DNA from 4 places in the Cupriavidus sp. CER-90 genome. Region 2 is predicted to be linked to each of the others. Evidence: predicted binding sites of a transcription regulator. Region 2 holds the regulator's gene; each other region holds the start of a gene.

Evidence for each region. Region 2 encodes FNR, which switches genes on or off when oxygen is low (the NO sensors DNR and NnrR bind a similar motif). Its sites were predicted from a motif close to TTGATNNNNATCAA; they were not measured.
Region 1: a site for FNR is predicted at 1,817-1,830, ahead of AC24R4_RS07045 (DUF3079 domain-containing protein). Genes of this name have one in related genera too.
Region 3: a site for FNR is predicted at 2,448-2,461, ahead of AC24R4_RS25600 (DASS family sodium-coupled anion symporter). Genes of this name have one in related genera too.
Region 4: a site for FNR is predicted at 1,436-1,449, ahead of AC24R4_RS12705 (DUF3149 domain-containing protein). Genes of this name have one in related genera too.

What each region holds. Positions count from the first base shown of each region.
Region 1 covers NZ_JBYGYM010000001.1:1,573,431-1,577,222, reverse strand. The annotation lists gene AC24R4_RS07060 (helix-turn-helix domain-containing protein) at 1-87, opposite strand, end outside; gene AC24R4_RS07055 (DMT family transporter) at 323-1,216, shown strand; gene AC24R4_RS07050 (hypothetical protein) at 1,313-1,558, opposite strand; gene AC24R4_RS07045 (DUF3079 domain-containing protein) at 1,924-2,151, shown strand; gene AC24R4_RS07040 (mechanosensitive ion channel protein MscS) at 2,261-2,611, opposite strand; gene AC24R4_RS07035 (metal-dependent hydrolase) at 2,948-3,792, shown strand, end outside.
Region 2 covers NZ_JBYGYM010000002.1:2,830,884-2,834,675, reverse strand. The annotation lists gene scpB (SMC-Scp complex subunit ScpB) at 1-107, opposite strand, end outside; gene AC24R4_RS23585 (sulfite exporter TauE/SafE family protein) at 661-1,428, opposite strand; gene fnr (fumarate/nitrate reduction transcriptional regulator Fnr) at 1,514-2,239, shown strand; gene AC24R4_RS23575 (hypothetical protein) at 2,323-2,568, opposite strand; gene AC24R4_RS23570 (FixH family protein) at 2,565-2,774, opposite strand; gene ccoG (cytochrome c oxidase accessory protein CcoG) at 2,822-3,792, opposite strand, start outside.
Region 3 covers NZ_JBYGYM010000002.1:3,291,118-3,294,909, reverse strand. The annotation lists gene AC24R4_RS25615 (ABC transporter ATP-binding protein) at 1-118, shown strand, start outside; gene AC24R4_RS25610 (ABC transporter ATP-binding protein) at 115-828, shown strand; gene AC24R4_RS25605 (dicarboxylate/amino acid:cation symporter) at 872-2,221, opposite strand; gene AC24R4_RS25600 (DASS family sodium-coupled anion symporter) at 2,595-3,792, shown strand, end outside.
Region 4 covers NZ_JBYGYM010000002.1:467,213-471,004, reverse strand. The annotation lists gene AC24R4_RS12710 (helicase HerA-like C-terminal domain-containing protein) at 1-1,145, shown strand, start outside; gene AC24R4_RS12705 (DUF3149 domain-containing protein) at 1,196-1,366, opposite strand; gene upp (uracil phosphoribosyltransferase) at 1,491-2,141, opposite strand; gene AC24R4_RS12695 (Bug family tripartite tricarboxylate transporter substrate binding protein) at 2,243-3,259, opposite strand; gene AC24R4_RS12690 (DMT family transporter) at 3,525-3,792, shown strand, end outside.

The DNA of each region.
Region 1 (3,792 bases), on a different contig from region 2:
GTCATCGCGCAGGGCGATGCGGTTCAGCGCGCCGAGCGGGTCGCCGGCCGCCAGCGCGCGCGCCGCCGCCGTGATCAGTGAGTCCATGGGAATCCCGCCACACCGGTTACTCCCCATGCCGGGAGCCGGCGCCTAATCTAGCACACGCCCCGCGCCGATGATGGGCGCCCGACACCGCCGCTGCCGTCTGGATCGACCGTGCATAGCGAACACGCGGCCGTGGCGCGCGGGCGCGTCCCCGGCAGTGCGGCGATGCAGCAGGAGATCCGATGTTATCGTTGCGCCTGATCCCCGCCATGGCCGCCGTCCGGGCCCCTCGTCCATGCCAGAACGCATGTTGCAGGCGCCGGCCACCCCGCTCTGGCTGCGCCTGGCCCCCGCCCTGTTCCTGCTGCTGTGGTCCTGCGGCTTCGTCTTTCTGAAGCTGGGCCTGCAGTATGCCGATCCGCTGACATTCCTGGCGCTGCGCTACGCCTGCGTGGTGGCGCTGCTGATCGGCCCCTGCCTGTGGCTGCGCCCGCCGATGCCGCGCGGCCTGGCGCCCTGGCTGCATCTGGCGATGATCGGCCTGCTGATCCAGGCCGGCTATTTTGCATGCACCTATCTGAGCCTCAAGCTGGGCATGTCGGCGGGCGCGGTGGCGCTGGTCACGTCGCAACAGCCGATCCTGATCGGGCTGCTGGCGCCGGCCATCGCCGGCGAGCGCGTGGACCGCGTGCGGTGGGCGGGGCTGGCGCTCGGGGTGGCCGGTGCCGTGATGGTCATCACGGCCAGATCGCCGGTGCAGATGACGTCGCCGCTGGGCCTCGCCTTCGCGCTGCTGGCGCTGCTGGCAATGACCAGCGGCACGCTATGGGAAAAACGCTTTGGCGCGCCGGTGCATCCGGTACTGGCCAACACGGTCCAGTACACCGTGGCGTTGCTGGTCACCGCCCCGCTGGCCTGGTGGCTGGAACCGATGCACGTACAATGGACGCCGGGCCTGTTCGGGTCGCTGGCGTACCTGGTCGTCGGCAACTCGCTGGTGGCGATCTCGCTGCTGCTCGCGATGATCCGGCATGGCGAGGCGTCGCGCGTGTCGGCGCTGTTCTTCCTGGTGCCCCCGGCCACGGCGGTCATTGCGTTCGTCCTGCTGGGCGAATCGCTGGCGCCGATGGCCTGGCCCGGCATGGCCATCGCGGCGGCGGGGCTGTACCTGGTGATGCGCCGCCGCTAGATCTCGCGGCCCAGGGCGGCGGCCCAGGGCGGAAGCCATGCAAAAGCGGGCCACGCGGGCCCGCCCTGTACTGCCTGTGCGCCAACCGGTTCGGGCTTAGCGCGAAGAGCTGCCCGAAGTGGCGCCGCTGCCGCTGGTGCTGCCGCTCGTGCTGCCGCTAGGGGCCGTGCCATAGCCGCCGCCGCCGTAATGGCCGCTGCGCGAGCTGCCCGAATCGGTCGGGGTCACGGCGCCGGAGCCTGCCACCGAGCCGGAGCCCGTACCACTGCCAGCTGCCGTACAGCCGCCGAGCATCATCATCACCAGGGCCAGTGCTGCTGCCGTCGTTGTCGTCTTCCGCATGGTTTCCTCCATCGAACCGTTAGTCACCCCCCGGCCCGGGCGGAAGCACAAGGGGACTCCCCCGCCTGTCACGCAAACGCCGTTCCAGTGTGCGGGTGGGCAGCACGGCAGACATTTCGTAATCCTGCGGTCAGGCAAGGCACCGCCGGATGGCAGCGGCTACTCACGGTTGTAAGCATTGCCCGGGACGGCGGCTGTGCATGGGCTGCTTACTTCAGAGAGGCGGCCGTGGGCGGATTCCACGTCGTGGATCTGCGTTTGATGCAGCGCAAAGCGAATAGCCATATCGCCAAATTCTCGTGATAAACGGACTACGATCGATGGCGTCGGCGTGCGCCCTTACCCCGCACGTCCGCGCATTCGCCATGGCCAAGAAATTTCCGATTCATCCGAAACATCCCGAGCGCATCTGCTGGGGCTGCGACAGGTACTGCGCGGTCGATGCCATGGGCTGCGGCAACGGGTCAAGCCGGACGCAGCATCCGATGGAACTGCTGGGCGACGACTGGTACGAACACGGCGACTGGGGCATCGACGTCGAGCATGCGCCCGCGTCATCGGCTGCCCCTGCCCCCGCCAAAGTTTCGACCTGAGGAAGCACGCCGGATATCGCGCAATACGGGGGCGGCCCGGCGTTCCCGTGGCCGGCGCGGGCCGGCGTCGATCCGGCCCACGCCGCCTGTACTGCCTGTACTGCCTGCCTCAATAGCCGTAGTACTGTTGCGGCGGGGCGTACTGCACCGGCGCCGGACGGCCGCACGGCACGTAGCCACCCTGGTAGTTGCTATAGCAGTAGCCCGGCGGCACGGCCGGCGCGGCATAGGCCACCGGCTGCGGCGGCGCGTAGACCGGCGCCGGCGCGGCGTAGACCGGCTGGCTGCTGGCCACCAGCGCGCCCAGCGCCAGGCCCGCCACGGCCGCCACCGCAATGGCGGCACCTGCCGAAGATCCGCCACCGCCACGGTGATAGCGGTCGTGGGCCGAGGCGGTCCCGGCGACCAGCATGGCGGCACTCAGGACAGCGATACCGGTGTAACGAATCGACTTGCGCATCTTTCACTCCTTCAGTCGGGCCAACCCTGGCCCTCTCTACGGAATGCATGATGGACGCCCGATGATTACAGTGGGTTACGCCGTCGTGAGCAGATGTAAGCGCACGGAGACATCGCTACCCGCCGGACGGCCTGCCGGCGCGCAGGGATCGCCGTTTCTTGAATTTGGCGTTACAACTTCCTGCGGCGTCCGGCCCGGCCCTGGTGGGAAACGCCGGTTGACAGCGCATCGGCGCATGCAAATACTCCACCTCGCAACGCCTCAGTGCCTGCGCGAATCCTCCCCTGAAGCGGTGCGGTTTTGGCAATGTCGAGACAACTTCAACCAGGGACGACCATGATCACACGCCGCCTTCCGGGGCTTTCGCGCCTGCCATCCTGTGCGCCACGCTTGCTGCTGGCCGGCGCCATCGGGCTGCTCGGCGCCTGCGCCACCAGCGTTTCGCCTACACCCGTGCCGGCACAGCCGGCCGCCGCTGCCACGGCGCCAGTGGCCGCGGGCAAGACCGAAGTCCTGTGGCTGGGCCAGTCGGCCATGCGCATCACCACGCCGGGCGGCAAGGTCATCGTCGTCGACCCATGGCTGACCGGCAATCCGAAGACGCCCGCCGAATACAAGCAGTTGTCCGCGCTGGGCAAGGTCGACCTGATCCTGGTCACGCACGCGCATGGCGACCACCTGGGCGATGCCGTCGCGCTGGCCAAGCTCACCAACGCACCGCTGTGGAATGCCGGCGGCCTGAGCCAGCAGCTGCTTACGCTGGGACAATTGCCGGCCACCCAGGCCATGCGCTTCGGCAAGAGCGGCACCATCGCGCCGCTGGGCGACAACGGTCCGAAGATCACCGCCGTGCACGCCGAGCATTCGTCGGAACTGGTCTGGAAGAATCCCGCCACCGGCAAGGACGAAACCCATTACGGCGGCGAGCCCGTGGGCTACATCATCGAGATGGAGAACGGCTTCAAGATCTGGCACATGGGCGATACCGGGCTCTACGGCGACATGAGGATGGTGGCCGACCGCTACAAGCCCGACCTGGTGCTGATCCCCATTGGCGGCCACTTCACGATGGGCCCCCAGGACGCCGCCATCGCGCTGCGCGACTTCATCCGGCCCCGGTACGCGATCCCGATGCACTACGGCACCAGCCCGATGCTGCGCGGCACGCCCGCCGAACTGAA
Region 2 (3,792 bases):
GCACCGACGTCGTCGGCAAACAACCGTCGCAGATCGCCAACGCGCAGCGGCTCCTGCGCACAGATCAGCGCGGTCTCGAGGACGATCTTCGCCTCTTGGGTATTCATGTGATTGCGTGCAGCCTGTCTTTGCACCTGCCCCCGGACGAATCCCGGAGCACTGGAGATTGCAGATACAGCGAGGCCGAAGCCGCCGCCATTTCATCGCGCAGCCAGCTCGCCTGCCAAATGCAGCGCAGCCGTGCGCACCTCGTTCTTTTGCATCGAATTGCCGGGTCGATCCGGCAGGAGATCGTCCGGCGATGGCCAGTTTCACCAGTCAACGGACCTCTTGCGTCGCGCCTTCTCCCTTCGGGGCGGACATTCGCCAGGGCCACCAGATGGCCAAGACGGCAAGAAACAAAACGGTATCGGCTCAGGCAACCCTGCCCTGACCGGCGCCATCTTCCCAACCGCAGCCGGTCTTTTAACCAGATCTTTTGAACCGGATGGACTGTTGAGACGTTCTCGGCGCACCGGAGCGGCCGAAAACCCTGGGCACGCTCCCCAGATCAGGAATGCGGCCCCAGCGGCGCCCCGAGCAATGGTGCGGCGCGATACCGTGGTTCCGTCGATTGTATGGCATTCCCGGCCCCGCCCGCAACCCGCCCTTGTGGCCGATTCAGAACACCACGCAAAAGCCGTGTTGGGCCAGCGTGTCCGGGAGCCAGATCGACCGGGCCACGCCGAGCACGCCGAAGCCGATCACCACCAGCCCCGACGCGACCCGCACCGCAGGTTTGCGCGAGAGTTGCCGCAGGTACCCCGACAGCCCCGAGATCACCAGCAGGTTGGGCAGCGTGCCCAGTCCGAACGCGCCCATCACGAGCGCGCCCGACACCGCGTTGCCTGCCAGCAGTGCCAGCGCCAATGCGCCATAGATCATTCCGCATGGCACCAGCCCCCAGGCCAGACCCATACCGTATCGGCGCAACAGCGGCCTTGCGCGACGCTCGCCGCGTAGCCGCACCGGCAGTCGGGCGGTCATGGCCCGCGCACGCTGCACCACGTGCACGGCGGCCAGCGAGGCCAGCCGCTCGATCCAGTCGGAACGCATCACGCGTCCACGCAACAGCCACACACCGGTGAGCACCAGCATCATGCTGCCCGCTGCATAAAGCCATCGCTGCATTGGCAGATACTCCTGCCGCCACGCCGTCGCACCGACAGCACCCATCACCGCACCCAGCAGCATGTATGTCGTGATGCGGCCCGCATGCATGATGCACAGCGCAGTCCACCACTGGCGAGCGGTACGGTGTATGACAATTGCCACATCGCGGTGCTGTTTCTGCTCCGCGGCAATAGCAATTCCTCCACACATGGCCGCGCAATGCATGCCACCGAGCAATGCCATCAGAAAAACGCTTAAAAGCACACCAAAAGGCAACTGTTCCTCGCTTCTGCGTCACATGACGCTGTAAAATGCCTGCATCGCGCCCTCGCTGCAAGCGCATTCATAACGAGCACTTCAATTGTTGACTTCCATTCCCGTCACCGAGATGTCGCCCCGTTGCTCAACGTGTGCCATGGGCCAGCTTTGCCTGCCCGTGGGCATGTCGCAACAAGACCTGGCGAAGATGGACACGCTCGTGCAGGAACGCGTGCGTGTTCACAAGGGCGAAACGCTTTACCGCATGGGCGAACCGCTCAATGCGGTCTACGCCATTCGCTTCGGCACACTGAAGACGCACGTCACGATGGAAGACGGGCGCACACAGATCACGGGCTTCCACCTGCCCGGTGAAGTCATCGGCCTCGATGGCCTCAGCGAGATGCAGCACGCGTCCGACGCCACCGCGCTGGAAGACGCCGAAGTCTGCGTCGTACGCTACGACGACCTGCAATCGCTGTCGAGCATCCTGCCCTCCCTGCAAGGCCAGTTCCTGCGTCTGATGAGCAAGGAAATCTCGCAGGACCAGGTCATGCTGATCACGCTCGGATCGATGCGCGCCGAAGAGCGTTTGGCGGCATTTCTCGTCAACATGTCCGAGCGTCTGTCGGCACGCGGTTATTCGTCCACCGAGTTCGTGCTGCGCATGAGCCGCGAGGAAATCGGCAGCTACCTGGGCCTGAAACTCGAGACCGTCAGCCGCCTGTTCTCGCGCTTTGCCGAAGCAGGCCTGATCCAGATTCGTCAGCGACATGTGAAGCTCGTCGATATGGCAGGCATCAAGCAGGTGTACAGCCGGTCCTGCTGAATGCCTGGGCCACACATCACGACAAAGGCCGCGCCGGAGCCATCCAGCGCGGCCTTTCTGTTTGCAGCGCCTGTTCTGCATTGCTATTCGAGTTCATCGGTGTCGCTGAGCTTCACCGGCATCGTGTACAGCGTGAGGCCGCTGGACAACGCGCAGAACAACCACGCGACCAGGAAGCCAACGGTGTAGATCGCCTGCCGGGAAGCTTCCACCGGTTGTCCGAAGAAGCTGAGGTCGCCGGGATCCACCACCGAGAACACCACCGCCGTGGCCGCACCGCCCATCAGAAACGCCGGCCATAGCACCCACATCAGCCAGCGCAGTCTCATGGGCGCCTCGCAGCGGGTTCAGCGCGGTCGGCACCGGCCTTCTCGACCACTAGGCCGTGGCGCGTGGCATCGGTCACCGGCACATCGGCATGGGTGTTTGCCAGCCAGATCGTGATACCGCAGGCGACCATCGCCAGCAGCGGACCACTCATCAGAATCCAGGGCCATGGCTCCCTGTACCAGGGCTTTGCGGGGTGTTGGGTCATTGCGCTCTCCTATTGGCATTCGTCCCGGCTCACCATCCGTGACAGCATCACAGATCGCGAGGCACGATGAAACTCGTGCTTTGCCGGATATCCACTTTCCGATCGGTTTCGGTCTCGGCGGTGACCGTCACCTCGATCTTGTGCGTACCCTGCTTCGCATCGTCGATCGGCACACGAATCCGGATCGGCAGCAGCCGGTTCGACGTGGGCGACAGCGATTCCGCGCCATGGTCGTACTCCACGACCATGCCCTGCAACGCGTCGCTCTGCGCCTGCACGTGAAACTTCATCGGCGCCTCGGTGGCATTGATCAGCTGCAGCCGGTACACGTTCTCGATCCAGCGCCCTTCCACTTCGCGCCCGAGCGCGCCACGATCGCGAATGATGTCGACCTTGAGCGGCGCCCGCATGGCCAGCGATGTGACGAAGCCCGCCGTCAAGGCGAGCCAGATCGCCGTGTAGACGATCGTGCGCGGACGCATCAGCCGCTTGCGGGCATCCGATGCCGACAGCTTCTTGCGCATCGCGTTTTCCGATGTGTACCGGATCAACCCGCGCGGATACTCCATCTTGTCCATGACCTGGTCGCAGGCGTCGATGCACGCGCCGCAGCCGATGCACTCGTACTGCAGGCCGTCGCGGATGTCGATCCCGGTCGGACACACCTGTACGCAGATGCTGCAGTTCACGCAGTCGCCCAGGCCAGCCGCGTGGTGGTCCGCCTTGCGCGACCGGCTGCCGCGCGGTTCGCCACGGCCCACGTCATAGGTGACGACGTAGGTGTCGCGGTCCACCATCACGCTCTGGAAGCGCGCGTACGGACACATGTACTTGCACACCTGCTCGCGCATGAAGCCGGCGTTGCCCCACGTGGCAAACGCATAGAACAGCATCCAGAACGCCTGCCACGGGCCCAGGGTCCAGTGCAGGACCTCGCCGCCCAGTTCGCGGATCGGTGCGAAATAGCCGATGAACGTAAAGCCCGTCCACAGCGCGATCAGGATCCACAGCGCGTGCT
Region 3 (3,792 bases), 460 kb from region 2:
GTACGGCGAAGTCATCGCTACCGATACGCCGGAGGCCATCCGCAACAACCGCCGCGTCAAGGAAGCCTATCTGGGCACCTCGCTCGACGAACCCGCGCTGGCAGGAGCCCACGAATGAGCAAGCCCATGCTGGAAGTCACCGGGCTGCACGCCTATTACGGCAAGAGCCATATCCTGCACGGCGTGGATGCCCGTGTCGACGAAGGCGAGATCGTGGCGCTGCTGGGCCGCAACGGCGTGGGACGCTCGACCATGGCCAAGGCCATCCTGGGCATGGTCAAGGCGGAAGGGTCCGTGCGCTTTCGTGGCGACGAGATCCTGGGGCGACGTACATTCGAGATCGCCCATGCCGGCATCGGCTACGTGCCCGAGAACCGCGACATCTTCCCGACGCTGACCGTGCGGCAGAACCTGCTGCTGGGCGAGAAGCGCAATCCGCGCCAGCAGAAGCCGCGCTGGAGCGTGGAGGATATGTACCGCATGTTCCCGCGGCTCAAGGAGCGCGAGAACACGTCGGCGGGCGTGCTGTCCGGCGGCGAGCAGCAGATGCTGACGCTATGCCGCACGCTGATGGGCGACCCCGACCTGATCCTGATCGACGAGCCCACCGAGGGCCTGGCGCCGATGATCGTCACGCTGGTGGGCGACTTCCTCAAGACGCTCAAGGAGCGCGGCGTGTCGGTGCTGCTGATCGAGCAGAAACTGGCCATTGCGCTGGACATCTCGCAGCGCGTCTACGTGATGGGCCACGGGCATATCGTGTTCGAGGGCACGCCCGCGGCACTGAAGGCCAATGCCCAGATCCGGAAGGAATGGCTGGAAGTGTGAACCGTTCCACGCAAGATATCGGGTGCCCTCGCTGCCGCCTGGCCTATCTGTGCCGGGTGTCGGCGGCCGGCACGCGCGCCGCGACCTGATCGAGTACGACTTCCGGCTCATCCGCTTCGATATCGGTCTCGCCGTCAAGCCGGCTGTGCATCCGCTCGACGTCCAGGTCGCCGGTCCACTTTGCCACGACGACCGTGGCGACGCCGTTGCCGATCAGGTTGGTCAGCGCGCGTGCCTCGGACATGAACCGGTCGATGCCGAGAATCAGGGCAAGCCCCGCGACCGGCACATGTCCCACCGCGGAAAGCGTGGCCGCCAGCACGATGAAGCCGCTGCCGGTCACGCCGGCGGCGCCCTTCGAGGTCAGGAGCAGCACCAACAGCAAGGTGATCTGCTGGGTGAAGGTCATGTCGGTATTGGTGGCCTGGGCGATGAAGACCGCCGCCATGGTCAGGTAGATCGAGGTGCCATCCAGATTGAAGGAATAGCCAGTCGGGATCACCAGGCCGACCACCGACTTGCGGGCGCCCAGGTTTTCAAGCTTGGCCATCATCCGGGGCAACACCGATTCCGAGGACGACGTGCCGAGCACGATCAGCAGCTCTTCCTTGATGTACTTGATGAACTTCCAGATCGAGAACCCATGGAAGCGCGCGATGGACCCGAGCACGACGAAGATGAAAAGCAGGCAGGTGGCGTAGAACGTAGCCATCAGCTGGCCGAGCTGCAGCAGCGAACTCACGCCGTATTTGCCGATGGTGAATGCCATGGCGCCGAACGCCCCGATCGGCGCGACCTTCATGATGTACCCGACGATGGCAAACAGCACGTGCGAGAATTTTTCGATGAAGTCGAAAACCAGCGTGCCGCGCCCGCCGAACCTGTGCAGCGCAAAGCCGAACATCACGGCAAATAGCAGCACCTGAAGGATTTCTCCCTTGGCGAACGCATCCACCACCGTATTTGGGATGACGTTCATCAGGAACTCCACCGTGCCCTGCATCTTGCCAGGGCCGGTATAGGCGGCGATGCCCTTGGTGTCGAGGGTGGCAGGGTCGACGTTCATGCCTGCGCCGGGCTTGACGATATTGATGATCAACAGGCCGACCAGCAGCGCAATGCTGCTGACCACCTCGAAATAGAGCAGCGCCAGGCCGCCGGTCTTGCCGACCTTCTTCATGTCCTCCATGCCGGCGATGCCCACCACGACCGTGCAGAAGATGATCGGCGCGATGATCATCTTGATCAGCTTGATGAAGCCGTCGCCCAGCGGCTTCATGGCCTCGCCGGTCTGGGGAAAGAAGTGTCCAAGAATGACGCCAAGAATAATGGCGGTAATGACCTGAAAGTAGAGAGACTTGTAGAGCGGCTTTGAATGTTCGGCTTTTTCCATGATCGTCTCCATTGCTGGTTCTGTGTCGGAAGCCGGACATCGACCGCGTCGTCTTGGCCATCTCGCTCGGGCCGTATTCCGGAAACACGCTAAGGCGAGCTTAGTGCCGCGCAGTTGGGCTTGGGTATGGACCGAAAGACCTAGGTCCGCGACTGGGCCCCGGGACCGAATCCGGCCCGCCGATCTACGCGTGTGTATAAAAAGACACTTGGCGCGCCATCAGTTGATGACTTGCGTCAACTCCAAGGCGTGATGTGGACCAAAGTCCATTGTGGGAAGCCCGTGGACGCCACATATTGGAGAGCGCACAGGCCGGTAATCGGCCATCGAGACACTGATATTTGCCGCATTTCACGCAGGGAGGTCCAAAGCAATGCTGTCCAAGGTGATAGCGATGTATCGCTACTTCATGTCAGTCGTGCCGTTTCGGCTGACGCCCGCCATCATCGCCACGGCTGTTCTGGTCACGCTGCTGTTGCTGCCGGCGCCCGAAGGGCTGAAACCCGAGGCCTGGCATTTGGTGGCGATCTTCCTGACCACCATTGTTGCCATCATTCTCAAGGTCATGCCCATTGGCGTGATGGCCATGATGGCGATCGTGATCGTGTCGCTCGCGCAGGTGACATCGCCGACGTCGAAAGGCGCCATTGCCGACGCACTGAGCAGTTTCTCGAATCCCCTGATCTGGCTGATCGTCGTGGCGATCCTGATCTCGCGCGGACTGAAGAAGACAGGGCTCGGCAACCGGATCGGCCTGATGTTCATTGCCCTGCTGGGCAAGCGCACGGTTGGCATCGGATACGGACTCACCATCTGCGAACTGGTGCTGGCGCCGTTCACCCCCAGCAATACGGCGCGCGGAGGCGGCATCGTCCATCCGATCATGCGATCGATCGCCGGCGCCTTCGACTCCGACCCGGCCAAGGGCACGCAGGGCAAGGTCGGCACATACCTGGCGCTGGTGAACTACCACGCCAACCCGATTACCTCGGCCATGTTCCTGACCGCTACCGCGCCGAACCCGCTGGTGGTGGACTACGTGGCCAAGGCCAGCGGCCAGGCGCTGCACCTGACCTGGACCACCTGGGCGCTGTGCATGCTGCTGCCGGGCTTGCTCTGCCTGCTTGTCATGCCGCTGATCATCTACCTGCTATCGCCGCCGGAACTGAAGGTCACGCCCAATGCGGTCGACTACGCCCGCGGCGAGCTTGCGCGCATGGGGCCGCTGAGCGGCAAGGAACGCGTCATGATGGGCGTGTTCGCGATGATGCTGATCCTGTGGGCCAATCTGCCCGCCATGATCTTCGGGTCCGCCTACACGCTTGACCCGACCGTCGTGGCCTTTCTTGGCCTCTTTGCGCTGATCATCACCGGGACGATCGACTGGGACGATGTGCTGTCCGAAAAGAGCGCCTGGGACACGCTGGTCTGGTTCGGTGCCCTGGTGATGCTGGCCGAGCAACTCAACAAGCTGGGCGTGATCGCCTGGTTCTCGGCCGACATGCGCGACGCCATCTCCGCCAGTGGCATGGAATGGAAGGGGATTGCCGCCGTGCTGGTGCTGGCGTTCG
Region 4 (3,792 bases), 2.4 Mb from region 2:
GCGTGCTGAACCTGGTGTTCCGCATTGCCGATGCCGGCGGCCTGCTGCTGCTCGATGCCAAGGACCTGCGCGCGATGCTGCAGTACGTGGGCGACAACGCGAGCCAGTTCACCACCGAGTACGGCAATATCTCGTCGGCGTCGATCGGTGCCATCCAGCGCGGCCTGGTGGCGCTGGAATCGCAGGGCGCCGACAGGTTCTTCGGCGAACCGATGCTGAACCTGGACGACTTTATCCAGACCGAGAAGGGCCAGGGCGTCGTCAATATCCTGGCGGCCGACAAGCTGATGAACGCGCCGCGCCTCTATGCCACCTTCCTGCTCTGGATGCTATCGGAATTGTTCGAAAAGCTGCCCGAGGCCGGCGATCTCGACAAGCCCAAGCTCGTGTTCTTCTTCGACGAGGCGCATCTGCTGTTCAACGACGCCCCCAAGGCGCTGCTCGACAAGATCGAGCAGGTGGTGCGGCTGGTGCGGTCCAAGGGCGTGGGGGTGTATTTCGTGACGCAGAACCCCGTGGATATCCCCGACACCGTGCTGGGCCAGCTGGGCAACCGCGTGCAGCACGCGCTGCGTGCCTTCACGCCGCGCGACCAGAAGGCGGTCAAGGTGGCGGCCACGACCATGCGGGCCAATCCGAAGCTGGATCTGGAGCAGGTGATCGGTGAACTCGGCGTGGGCGAGGCGCTGGTGTCGTGCCTCGATGCCAAGGGCACGCCGGGCGTGACCGAGCGCGCCTGGGTGCTGGCGCCGGGCGGCCGGATCGGTCCAATCAACGACGACGAACGCAAGGCGCTGATCGCCAGTTCGCTGGTGGCCGGCACGTACGAGCAGACCATCGACCGCGAATCGGCCTACGAAAAACTGCGCGGCGCCGTGGCCCAGGCGCCCAACGGCGCGCCGGCCGATGCGAAGGTTCCCCCGAAGCCCGGCGCCCAGCCTGGCGGCGCCCCGGCACAGGAAGAGGGCGGCTGGGTCGGTGAAGTCTGGGGCTCGCTCACGCGCGGCACGGGCAAGACCGGGCGTGGCGATTCGATCCTGGAGTCGGTGGCCAAGTCGGCGGCCCGTACGGTGGGGTCGCAGGTCGGGCGCGAACTGATACGCGGTGTGCTGGGCAGCCTGCTGGGCGGCGGCAAGAGAAAGTAGTCATCCGCCAGGACCGCCATGTGGAAACGCCCGCATTACGCGGGCGTCTTTTATTGTGGGCGACCCGATGATTCCGAGCCGCGCCTGGCGGCTTCCGCATCCTCGCGCGCCTTGCGGGCGAACAGGCAGGCATAGAAGGCCGCCATGCCGATGATGAATGCGATGACGGCCAGGCTGGCCAGGCCGGTCGCCGTGGAGGTCAGGATTTTCAGTGCTTCCATGGGGTGGCTCCTTGCTTGGAATATGCCGTAGACGGCATTCCAGTCTGGATCAGCCCGCCCCCATCAACATTGAGGCGCATCAAATGCCGCCGGCTCGGACAACGCCAGCCGGCGTCACAGACACTCAGTTCTTGGTGCCGAACAGGCGGTCGCCCGCATCGCCGAGGCCCGGCACGATATAGGCGTGGTCGTCCAGATGGCTGTCCAGCGACGCCACGAACAGCTTCACGCCCGGATGTGCCTTTTGAAACACTTCGACGCCTTCCGGCGCGGCGACCAGCGCCACGAACGTGATGGCTTCGTCGGGGACGCCCCGGCGCTTGAGCACGTCCACCGCATGCGCGGCCGAGTAGCCGGTGGCCACCATCGGATCGCACAGGATGAACGAGCGGTCTTCCAGGTCCGGCAGGCGCACCAGATATTCCACCGGGCGGTGCTGTTCGTCGCGGTACACGCCGATGTGGCCGATCCGCGCCGACGGAATCAGCTCCACCAGGCCGTCGCTCATGCCCACGCCGGCGCGCAGCACCGGCACGATCGTCAGCTTCTTGCCGGCGATGACGGGGGCGTCCACTTCCACCAGCGGGGTCTCGATGCGGCGCGTGGTCAGCGGCAGGTTGCGCGTGATCTCGTAGCCCATCAGCAGCGTGATCTCGCGCAGCAGCTCGCGGAACGTGCGTGTCGACGTTTCCTTGTCGCGCATGTGCGACAGCTTGTGCTGGATCAGCGGGTGATCGAGGATGAAGAGGTTGGGGAAGCGGGGATCCTGTTTCATGGCGGGCTCGGCAAACGGTAGGGGCCCTCCCTGAGGCGAGAGGGCCCGATGCAGCGCGATTGTAATGGATGCGCGCCGGGCCGAGCGAGGCGGCTGGGCGGTCAGTCCACCGTGATGGCCGCCGATTTTGCGACCTTTCCGAACCGCTCGTACTCGGTTTGCGTCAGCGTCTGCAGCTCGGTGGCGCTCGATCCCTTCGGGTTGAAACCGGCCTGGGCCAGCTTGTCGCGCACGTCGGGGCGGGCCAGGGCCTCGACAAAGGCGGCGTTCAGGGCCTGGGTCACCGGCGCGGGCAGGTTGGCCGGGCCATACACGCCAAACCACGGTTCCACGGCGTAGCCGGGCAGGCCGGCTTCGGCCAGCGTGGGCACGTTGGGCAGCGACGGCGAGCGCGTCTTGCCCGCCACGGCCAGCGCGCGCAGCTTGCCGGCCTGGATATGCGGCAGCGACGCGGGCAGGTTGTCGAACATCACCTGGATATGGCCGCCCAGCATGTCGTTGATGGCCGGGCTGCTGCCCTTGTAAGGCACGTGGACCAGCCCGGTCTGCGTCATCTGCGAGAACATCGCGCCGGCCAGGTGCATCGACGTGCCGGTGCCCGCCGTGGCATAGGTCAGGCCCGGATGCGCCTTGGCATAGGCAATCAGTTCCGGCACCGTCTTCACGGGCAGGTCGTTGTTCACTTCCAGCACGATGGTCGAGGTGCCCAGCAGGCTGATGGCCGTGAAATCGCGGCGCGGATCGAACGGTACGTGCTTGTAGATATGCGGGTTCAGCGCGTTGGTCGAAATGGCGCCAAAGCCGATCGTGTAGCCATCGGCAGGCGCCTTGGCCACGGCTTCCATGCCGATGTTGCCGCCCGCGCCGGGCCGGTTCTCGATCACCACGGGTTGCCCCAGCTTCTCGGCCACGCGCTGGCCGACGGTGCGCGCGACCAGGTCGGTGGTGCCGCCCGCCGCGTAGGGCACGACGAAGCGGATGGGTTTGCTGGGGAAGGCGTCGGCGGCCAGGGCACTGCCGGCGCCGGCCAGCATCGGCAGGGCGGATGCGGCCAGTGCGGTACGAACGGTGGCGGACAGGAAAACGCGACGGCGCGCGGCAAGGCGATGGAGCGGCATGGCTCGGGAATCTCCGGAATGTTGTTATATGGCCAGCGTACGCACCATGACGGTGCGTGGTCCGGCGCGAGCCATTGTATGGGAAAGCAGGCATTGCCGCCGGATGCCCCGGCGCCGCGGGCCGGTGCCCCGAGCCCTGGCGGCTTTTGACATACAATCGGCGGGTTCCGCCGTGCCGCCTGCGTTGAGCGTGGGCGCGGCCCGGCGTCAAGATTCCCGCGTCCCCGTGCCTGCTTCCCAGAAGTCCCTCTCCCCATCCGCCGAAGTGCCTGCCGCACAGCGCGTCGGACTTGCCACCGCGGCCGTCGGCGCCGTGCTGTTTTCCGCCAAGGCCATCGTGGCCAAGCTCATGTACCGCTACAGCGTCGATGCCGTGATGGTCATCACGCTGCGCATGCTCTTTGCGGTGCCGCTGTTCATGGCCATCGGGTGGTGGCAGGCGCGCAAGCTGCCGGCGCTGTCATGGGCCGATCGCGGCCGGGTGGTGTTCCTCGGGTTCATCGGCTATTACCTGTCGAGCTTCCTGGATTTCC